3 regions of the Cerasibacillus sp. genome follow, and region 3 is predicted to be linked to each of the others. Evidence: riboswitches for the same ligand, from Rfam matches in the RefSeq annotation. Region 3 holds a riboswitch; each other region holds the start of a gene.
The links. A riboswitch is a leader RNA that binds a small molecule or an ion and turns the genes downstream of it on or off. The one in region 3 is predicted to bind S-adenosylmethionine.
Positions count from the first base shown of each region.

Region 1: another riboswitch for S-adenosylmethionine. It lies ahead of VIG73_RS12895 (methionine ABC transporter ATP-binding protein); the one in region 3 lies ahead of VIG73_RS03150 (O-acetylhomoserine aminocarboxypropyltransferase/cysteine synthase family protein).
Region 2: another riboswitch for S-adenosylmethionine. It lies ahead of metK (methionine adenosyltransferase); the one in region 3 lies ahead of VIG73_RS03150 (O-acetylhomoserine aminocarboxypropyltransferase/cysteine synthase family protein).

Region 1 is NZ_DATBTY010000073.1:188,542-191,822, reverse strand. Features, by position in the region: gene VIG73_RS12900 (methionine ABC transporter permease) at 1-130, opposite strand, end outside; gene VIG73_RS12895 (methionine ABC transporter ATP-binding protein) at 108-1,148, opposite strand; SAM riboswitch class I at 1,240-1,347, opposite strand; gene VIG73_RS12890 (thioredoxin family protein) at 1,439-1,753, opposite strand; gene VIG73_RS12885 (toprim domain-containing protein) at 1,776-2,117, opposite strand; gene gcvH (glycine cleavage system protein GcvH) at 2,318-2,701, opposite strand; gene VIG73_RS12875 (arsenate reductase family protein) at 2,815-3,165, opposite strand.
Region 2 is NZ_DATBTY010000073.1:268,808-272,088, forward strand. Features, by position in the region: gene pckA (phosphoenolpyruvate carboxykinase (ATP)) at 1-884, opposite strand, end outside; SAM riboswitch class I at 1,072-1,178, shown strand; gene metK (methionine adenosyltransferase) at 1,292-2,488, shown strand; gene VIG73_RS13315 (gamma carbonic anhydrase family protein) at 2,565-3,098, opposite strand; gene VIG73_RS13320 (class I SAM-dependent methyltransferase) at 3,095-3,281, opposite strand, start outside.
Region 3 is NZ_DATBTY010000018.1:66,431-69,711, forward strand. Features, by position in the region: gene VIG73_RS03140 (peptide MFS transporter) at 1-675, shown strand, start outside; gene VIG73_RS03145 (DUF1269 domain-containing protein) at 807-1,373, shown strand; SAM riboswitch class I at 1,433-1,526, shown strand; SAM riboswitch class I at 1,625-1,742, shown strand; gene VIG73_RS03150 (O-acetylhomoserine aminocarboxypropyltransferase/cysteine synthase family protein) at 1,825-3,123, shown strand; gene VIG73_RS03155 (homoserine O-acetyltransferase/O-succinyltransferase family protein) at 3,138-3,281, shown strand, end outside.

The DNA of each region.
Region 1 (3,281 bases), on a different contig from region 3:
ACGTAAATACCGTTGATAAAACGGTCATATAAAGCGTTTCATAAGTCGCTTCCCACATTTGCAACCAATCTACATTTGGGAAAATCTGTTCGATAAATGACGTTGTATCATTCGATGTTTGTTGACCCATTGCTTAAAACCTCTGCTTTCACATCAATTGATTGTAAATACTGTAATGCTTGATGAATTTGATTTTCTTCACCGTCAATATGCACGATTAATGTGCCATATGGTCCATCTTTCGTTTCTGTAATATTCCCGTGAACGACACTTGCTGATACTTGAAAGTTTCGAATCAGTTCAGTTAATATCGGTTCTTCTGTTTTTTGACCAACAAAAGTGAGCTGAATGAGCGAACCACTTGGGTAATTTTTGAATAGCATTTCAAGTGTCGGTAATGTATCTTTAACGCCTGTTAATTGAGAGACAAAACGTTTTGTAATAGGTTGTTGTGGATTTTGAAACACATCAAGTACTTTCCCAGATTCAACAATCTTTCCATCTTCCATCACAGCGACACGGTGACAAATCTTTTGAATGACATGCATTTCGTGCGTGATAAGAACGATTGTAATTCCTAACCTTTCATTAATATCAACAAGAAGATCTAAAATAGAATCAGTCGTTTCCGGGTCGAGTGCACTTGTTGCCTCGTCACCAAGTAAGACATCAGGTTTATTTGCTAAAGCTCTAGCAATGCCAACCCGTTGCTTCTGTCCACCTGAGAGCTGGCTCGGGTATGCTTTTTCTCTTCCTTGTAAACCGACAAGTTCAATAAGATGCTGAACTCTTTGTTTTCTTTCCTCTTTTGACACACCAGCAATTTCTAACGGAAATTCAATATTCTCTTCAACTGTTCGCGACCATAGTAAATTAAAATGTTGGAAAATCATACTGACCTTTTGTCGTGCCAGGCGTAAACTTTCACCTTTCATATGGGAAAATCGTTTACCATTGATGAAAACTTCACCACTTGTCGGTTGTTCTAATCCATTTAACAGGCGAATAAACGTACTCTTTCCAGCGCCACTATATCCAATCACACCGAAGATTTCGCCTTTTTCTATATCTAATGTCAAATCATCAACCGCAACAATTTTCTTATCATCAACGGTAAACTCTTTACGGAGCTCTTTTATTGAAATCACTAAAATCCATCCTCCAATCACATGTTGTCATATAAACAAAAACGCCTTCCTGCTCTAGAGAACAGAAAGACGATTATCATTCATCTTCGTTCTCTCATCTTCCAAAGCATGGCTTTGCAGGAATTAGCACCGTTTTAGGAAAGTCCTAAAGGTTGCCGCGGTTTCAATGGGCCTGTCCCTCTACCGCTCTTGATAAGAGATTTCGCTTTTATTCTTTTTCCTAATAAATGTTATCATACGCATTCTAATGCAAAATGTCAACTATTATCATTATAAAAGCATTTATAAATTTAATCTTGTTGAAACAGTTCTGGTTTATATTTATATAAATATTGATAAATGTTTCCTACTGAACGGAATGCATAAATCTTTTCTTTTATTTCATTATCTTTTTTGATGAATAAACATGGGACACTTTCGATTTTATTGTCCTGCATAAATTCCGGATGAAGGGACGCATTCATCTCATAGAAAATATCTTGTTTGTGAATGGATTCAATTTGTTCGAGCATTTGGCGTGCGACGTGACATGTCCCGCAAAAAGGACTGTATATATAAAGTAAAATATTCTCTTCTTTCAATTCATTGTCTGTTATTTTTATCATTCGATCACCCTAATTTCCAAGCTTACAGAAAAATAGGGTTTACTTCAATGTTTTTACTCACTAAGGCATGAGCTATTTCATGTAACGGTGTTGTTGCTACTTCTTTATAGTCTGGATGGATATAGATATGTTCAGCATGCGGTAGTTCGCGTTTCAGTTGTTTACGTAATTTCCATCCTGCTTTATCTTCATCAGCCATAATATAGACATCACGATCGTCCAGTTGGTATGTTTCTAATAATTCATCAAAACGTTCAATTCCAAGTGTGCCGTTTGTACAAATGATTGTTACATCTTCCGTAATGACTTTTTTAATTTGCTGTTTATCGGTTAATCCTTCAACAATAATCACTTTAGGAAGCATGCTAAGCACCTCACCATGTATCATCATTCAAAAATATAAAAAAGATTTGGTTCAGACGGAGTATTTACTCCACCCTCTACTTGAACCTTAGTCGCAACTCCCGCCTATAGAGGCGCGAGTCCTAGTATCACCGTGAAGACGAAAAGAAGGTTGTATCGTTCACAAAAACGACCAACCTCCTTGAAAAACGTCATGTTAAATTAGTCTTCTTCTACCATTGCTTGGTATGCATCAGCAGACATAAGCTCATCCAATTCAGCTTCATTAGATGGCTCAACAACAATCATCCATGCTTTTTCATATGGTGATTCGTTAACAAACTCAGGGCTATCTTCTAGCTCTTCGTTTACTGCAACAACTTTACCACTTACTGGAGCATAAAGTTCGGATACCGTTTTAACAGATTCAACACTTCCGAAAGGCTCGTCTGCTTCAACTTCTTCTCCAACTTCAGGTAACTCAACGAATACGATGTCGCCTAATTCATCTTGTGCGAAATCAGTAATTCCTATACGTACTTTGCCGTCTTCCTTTTTAACCCATTCATGTTCTTCAGAGTATAATAATTCCTTTGGTAAATTCATTCCAATTCCCTCCATTCAATCATTGCAACTTCCAACTTAAATATACAAGTTTACAGAAAAATATGCTAGTAAATCATTGCTTATTTTTATTTTATCATAAGATGCCTAGAACATTAACTCCAAGTTTCTTCAAATGCCTCTTCTTTAAAGCCGACAGTGACACGTTCACCATCTGTCGCGATAGGTCTTTTAATGAGCATACCTTCTTGTGCTAATTGTTCGGCCATCTCTTCTTTCGTCATATCCTTAATTTTATCCTTCATATTAAGTTCGCGATATTTTTTCCCACTCGTATTAAAGAATCGACGTGGCGGCAGACCGCTTTTATCCATATAATCTAATATTTCTTCTTTTGTCGGTGGATTTTCTACAATATGTATATACTCATATTTGATTCCTTGCTCATCAAGCCACTTCACAGCTTTTTTGCATGTACCACAATTCGGATAACAATATAGCTTCATGAATAGCCCTCCTTCTACTTCATTACTTATCTTTATCTTAGCATGTTCTGGGGTGGGATTGAAGTATGTTGGTGTTAGGATTGTTAATTGTCTGTATGTAGTTGTTTTACGTTGAA
Region 2 (3,281 bases), on a different contig from region 3:
TTTTCTAACACAGATCCATAACGAATGGCATTATAGATCTCTGGCTCTTTTTCTTCGGATAGGTTGATACATTTTGCGTAGCAACCACCTTCGATATTGAAAACACCGTCTGGACTCCAACCGTGTTCATCATCACCGATTAATTGACGGTCTTTGTCAGCAGAAAGGGTTGTTTTTCCAGTCCCAGATAAACCGAAAAATAGAGCAACATCACCATCTTTACCGACATTTGCTGAACAGTGCATTGATAGAACGTCTTTCTGTGGGAGTAAGAAGTTCATCACTGAAAAAATGGACTTTTTAATTTCACCAGCATATTCAGTTCCACCGATTAACACAATACGATGTTTAAATGAAACCAATACAAATGCTTCTGAGTGAGTGCCGTCTACTTCAGGGTCTGCTTTAAATGATGGTGCAGAAATAACGGTGAACTCAGGTTCATGTGTTTTTAATTCCTCTGTTGTTGGACGAATAAATAGTTGTTTAGCAAAAAGATTTTGCCATGCGTACTCATTATATACTTTAATAGGTAATTGATATGATTTATCAGCACCTGCAAATCCATTGAGTGCAAATACTTCATCTTGTTTTTCTAAATAGTTAACGACTTTTTCCAATAGATTTAGAAATGTTGTTTCTTCAATTGGTTTGTTAACTTTGCCCCATTCAACAAGGTTGTCTGAAACGTCATCTTTCACGATGAATTTATCTTTTGGTGAACGCCCTGTATATTTACCAGTTGTTGCTTGAACTGCTCCAGTTGAAGTGAGAATACCTTCTTTGCGCGATACGATCTTTTCAACTAATTTTGGAGTAGAAAGATTATCCTGTAAATTAGGGAGATCTGAAAGACTTCGAATTGATTCTTGCACAATGCTCACGTTTAATTACCTGCCTTTTTATTAATTTAAGTTCATTTTTATTTAAATTATTATTCAACCTGAATAATAGTATAGCACATTTGAATCAATAGTCCATACTAATTAAAAGGATTATTTAAACTTTATATTAAATGTTAAAAAAGTTGACATAAACAAGGTGTTTCGCTACTATATTTTTGAACGGATACTCTTATTCAGAGTCGGTGGAGGGACAGGCCCTATGAAACCCAGCAACCATCACATAGTGAAAAGGTGCTAACCTGATGCAAGGGCATTGACCTTGAACAATAAGAGCGAAAGGCCACGTTATCCTTTCCTCACTATAAGGAAAGGATTTTCTTATTTATAGTGATATTTTGCGAGAATTGGAGTTCCGTACCATTTATATAAAGGGAGAATAAATCTCAATGAAGAAAAACCGTCGATTATTTACGTCAGAATCCGTAACAGAAGGCCATCCTGATAAAATTAGTGATCAAATATCAGATGCAATTTTAGATGAAATTCTGAAAAAAGATCCCAACGCAAGAGTAGCCTGTGAAACGATTGTTACGACTGGCATGGTTCTCGTTGCAGGGGAAATTACGACAGAGACATATGTCGATATTCCACAAGTTGTCAGACGTACCATTCGTGAAATTGGTTATACACGTGCTAAATATGGATTTGACGCTGACACATGTGCTGTTTTAACAGCGATTGATGAACAATCTCCTGACATTGCAAGTGGAGTTGATGAATCTTTAGAAGTTCGTGAAGGACAAGATTCAGACCGAAATTTAGATTTAATCGGAGCGGGAGACCAAGGTTTAATGTTTGGGTATGCATGTGATGAAACGGAAGAACTTATGCCTTTACCTATTTCGTTAGCTCATCAATTGGCAAAGCGTTTATCTGATGTACGTAAAGAAAAAATTGTTGATTATTTACGTCCAGATGGAAAAACCCAAGTTACGATTGAGTATGATGAAAATGACCAACCTATTCGAGTAGATACAATCGTTATATCTACTCAACATCATGAAGCAGTCACAAGAGAACAAATAGAACGTGATTTACATGAGCATGTTATTCGACCGATTGTTCCTGAACATTTACTAGATGAACAAACGAAATATTTTATCAACCCGACTGGTCGATTTGTTATTGGTGGTCCACAAGGAGATGCTGGCTTAACCGGAAGAAAAATCATTGTTGACACTTACGGTGGCTATGCGCGACACGGTGGAGGAGCATTTAGTGGAAAAGATGCAACTAAAGTAGACCGTTCAGCTTCTTATGCAGCGAGATATGTTGCTAAAAATATTGTTGCGGCTGGGCTTGCTAAATCATGTGAGGTTCAAATTGCTTATGCAATTGGTGTGGCAGAACCTGTATCTATTTCTGTTAATACATTTGGTACGGGAGAGGTCAGTGAAGAGAAACTCGTTGAAGCTGTTCGTGAAATATTTGATTTACGTCCCGCTGGCATCATCCAAATGCTTGACTTACAACGCCCGATTTTTAAAGATACAGCTGCATATGGTCATTTTGGCAGAACAGATGTCCAATTCCCTTGGGAGAAGATAGATAGGATAGAAGAACTGAAATCTTTTGTTATGTAGTATAAATATCACTGAATGATAATGAAACATATAAAAGGGCGGGTCGTGTAAAAGTGATCCGCCTTTTTTGTAAGAATCATATATTATTTTCTTTTGCTAAATTAGTGGACTCGCGATAGTACTTTCCTTTCTCTACATAAGATTCTCGAATACGTTTCATCTCCTCCAAATCTTTGTCAGTTAATTTCCGAATCACTTTAGCAGGACTTCCAAATGCCAACGTATATGGAGGAATCTTTTTACCAGGAGGAACGAGACTACCTGCACCTATAAAAGCATTCTCCCCGATTTCAGCTCCATCCAAAATAATAGATCCCATTCCGATAAGTGCATTTTTTCGAACAATACCGGAATGTAAGGTAACTTGATGCCCGATAGTGACATCATCTTCTACAATAACTGGAAGATTGGGACTCTGATGAATCATCGTTAAATCTTGGACGCTGACTCGTTTACCGATTTTCGTCGATGCGACATCACCGCGAATGACTGTTTTAAACCAAATGGTAGATTCTTCACCTATTTCAACATCACCGATAATCACTGCGTCTTTAGCAACAAAAGAACTGTCATGAATTTTTGGCTTATGATTTTTATATGAATGTATCATCTGTTTCTATCTCCTTTCTTTTGAATCGCAATAATAAATGGTGGTTTATTTTTTTGATTAATAAATCCATATTTTAGAACATGAACATCTTTTTGGTCGAGTTTCGTGACATAGTTTAGAAGCCCTTCTTTCTCTAACTCTCCGCCATCATGTCCGTGATAAACGACTAAAACGATAATACCT
Region 3 (3,281 bases):
TACTTCATCCTCATGTATCGCAGTGAAAAAACAACGAGTGTGGAAAAATCACGACTACTTGCTTATATTCCACTATTTATTACATCTGTCTTGTTCTGGGCAATCTATGAACAAGGAGCGATTATTTTAGCAGAATATGCTGATAAACGAACACAGTTAGAGATTTTTGGTATCCAATTACATTCGTCATGGTTCCAATCTCTCAGCCCACTATTTGTTATTACGTTGGCACCGATATTCGCCACTTTATGGATTAAATTAGGTGAACGTCAACCATCAACAACACGCAAATTTTCATTTGGTCTATTCTTTGCTGGGCTATCATTTATAATCATGATTGTGCCAGCTTTCATGTATGGAACAGAGGCACTTGTCCATCCTATCTGGTTAACATTAAGTTTTCTATTAGCTGTTATTGGGGAACTCTGTTTATCACCAGTTGGATTATCAGCAACAACAAAACTAGCACCAGCAGCTTTCTCTGCCCAAACAATGAGTCTCTGGTTTTTATCAAACGCTGCAGCACAAGCGCTTAACGCTCAGCTCGTAAAACTATATACGCCTGAAACTGAAGTCTTTTACTTCGGATTAATTGGTGGAACGGCTGTAGCACTCAGTTTCCTATTATTTATAGTAGCTCCGAAAATTCAAAAATATATGATTGGTGTTAAATAAAATTCGTCACACAACCCTAATCTGAGACATACAGATTAGGGTTTTTTATGTATAAACTGATTTAGCAAATATTCTCTTTTTCCATTCTTCTATGATAAGATGAGAGTGAATAAAAGAATTGAGGTGATCGTGTGGGTAAGCGTGTTTTCATCATGACATTTGAAGAAGACAGTAAATCATATCAAGCATTTTCAGAGCTTAAACAATTACATGTTGCAAAAAAAGTTCAAATCGAACAGATGGCAGTCATAACGAATAGTGTTGAAGAAAAACTGCAAATAAAAGATTTCATGGATATGACCGGACCAGATAAAACATCTCGTGGTAGTCTAATCGGTTTATTGATTGGTATTTTAGGAGGACCAATTGGCATGTTATTAGGATGGGTATCTGGTACAATGATTGGTGCTTCAGGTGATGCCCGTGAAGTACGAGATGCGATGTCAGTCTTTGATCAAACGCTATCAATGATCTCTCCGGGGAAAACTGGACTAATGGTCATTGCAACTGCTGAAAGTCGTGATACATTACAAGACTTAGCCTATGATGAATTAGAAGGTGGCAGACTATTACAACTTGACTTAGAACTTGTTAAAGAAGAAATTGAACGTGCAAGACAAACAGAACGTGAACTGCAACAAGAAGCCAAAAAGCGTTGGTTCGATAAAGACAAAGCAAAACGAAACGACGAACAATAAAAAAATACCCTTGACATTTATCTGAATTATGACTACAATGTCATATAACCTTATAAATAAACTTATCAAGAGTGGTGGAGGGACAGGCCCGATGAAACCCAGCAACCTCATATGAAGGTGCTAATTCCTGCAGCAAGAGCTGAAAGATAAGAGATGATACTCCTCTTTCAGTTATTAGCGAAAGAGGTTTTTTGTTTTAGTCATAGAAAAATCTTTAAGCCATAGGATTTAAATAAAAATTAAATAACAAACTCTTATCGAGAGAGGTGGAGGGATTAGGCCCTGTGAAACCTCGGCAACCTTCAGAGTAATCTTCTGAAACGGTGCTAAATCCTACTCTTGGGGAGCTCCCAATGAGAAAGATGAGAGGGAAGAGTAATTTATTATAAACTCCCCTTTCGTCTATACGATGAAAGGGGTTTTTATATATCAAAAATAAGGGGAGAAACAAATGAGTAACAAAACATTAAAGTTCGACACATTACAAGTTCATGCTGGTCAGGAGGTTGACCCGACAACAGGGTCACGGGCTGTACCCATCTATCAAACAACATCTTATGTTTTTAACAGCGTCGAGCATGGAGCAAATTTATTTTCACTAAAAGAAGAAGGTAATATTTATACGCGCATCATGAACCCGACAACCGATGTATTTGAAAAACGAATTGCCGCCTTGGAAGGTGGAATCGGTGCACTTGCCCTTGCATCTGGGGCAGCCGCAATAACAAATGCGATTATTAATATCGCAGGTACAGGTGACAACATTGTTTCAGCAGGCACATTATATGGTGGAACGTACAATCTTTTTTCGACCACCCTACCTAAGCTCGGTATTACGACAACCTTTGTCAATCCAGATGACCCAGAAAATTTTAAGTGTGCAATTACCGATAAGACAAAGGCCTTATTTTTGGAAACAATTGGGAATCCAGGCATTAATCTTGTTGATATTGAAAAAGTAGCTGACATCGCCCATGCACACGATATACCATTAATCATCGATAACACCTTTGGCACGCCATATCTCATCCGTCCAATCGAGTACGGAGCTGATATAGTCATTCACTCAGCGACGAAGTTTATCGGTGGTCACGGAACATCGATTGGTGGTGTGATTGTCGATGGTGGGAATTTTAACTGGCTTGATAACGAGAAATTTCCTGAATTTAATGAACCAGACTCGAGCTACCATGGCATGACATATGCCAAAGATGTTGGTACAGCCGCCTTTATTACGAAAGCACGTGTACAACTATTAAGGGATACGGGTGCTACTTTAAGCCCATTTCATTCATTTTTATTTTTACAAGGGTTAGAAACTCTTTCCTTACGCGTGGAAAAACATGTCGCTAATACGAAGAAAATTGTCCAATTTTTAAATGAACATCCACTCGTTTCATGGGTGAACTATCCAAATCTAAAAGGAAACAAATATTATGATTTAGCCCAAACCTATTTTCCAAACGGAGCTGGATCAATCTTTACATTCGGAATTAAAGGTGGCGTTAAAGAAGGCAGCCGCTTTATCGAAGTCTTACAATTATTTTCTCATCTAGCAAATGTTGCGGATGCGAAATCACTTGTCATTCATCCAGCAAGCACGACACATGCCCAATTAAGTGAAGAGCAACAGCGACAAGCCGGTGTGACACCTGATATGATTCGCCTGTCCATCGGTCTTGAGGACGCAGACGATTTATTACAAGATATTGACCAAGCACTTAAAATAGCAGTTCAAGCAAATGAATGAAAATGAGGTGATTGGTGGTGTTATATGTTAACCGACATTTGCGCTCGATTAAACGATTAAAGCAACAAGGGATTTGCATTAAAGATAATAATCAACATTCCAACCGAACAATTCGCTTATTAATTGTTAATTTAATGCCGAAAAAAATAGATACGGAG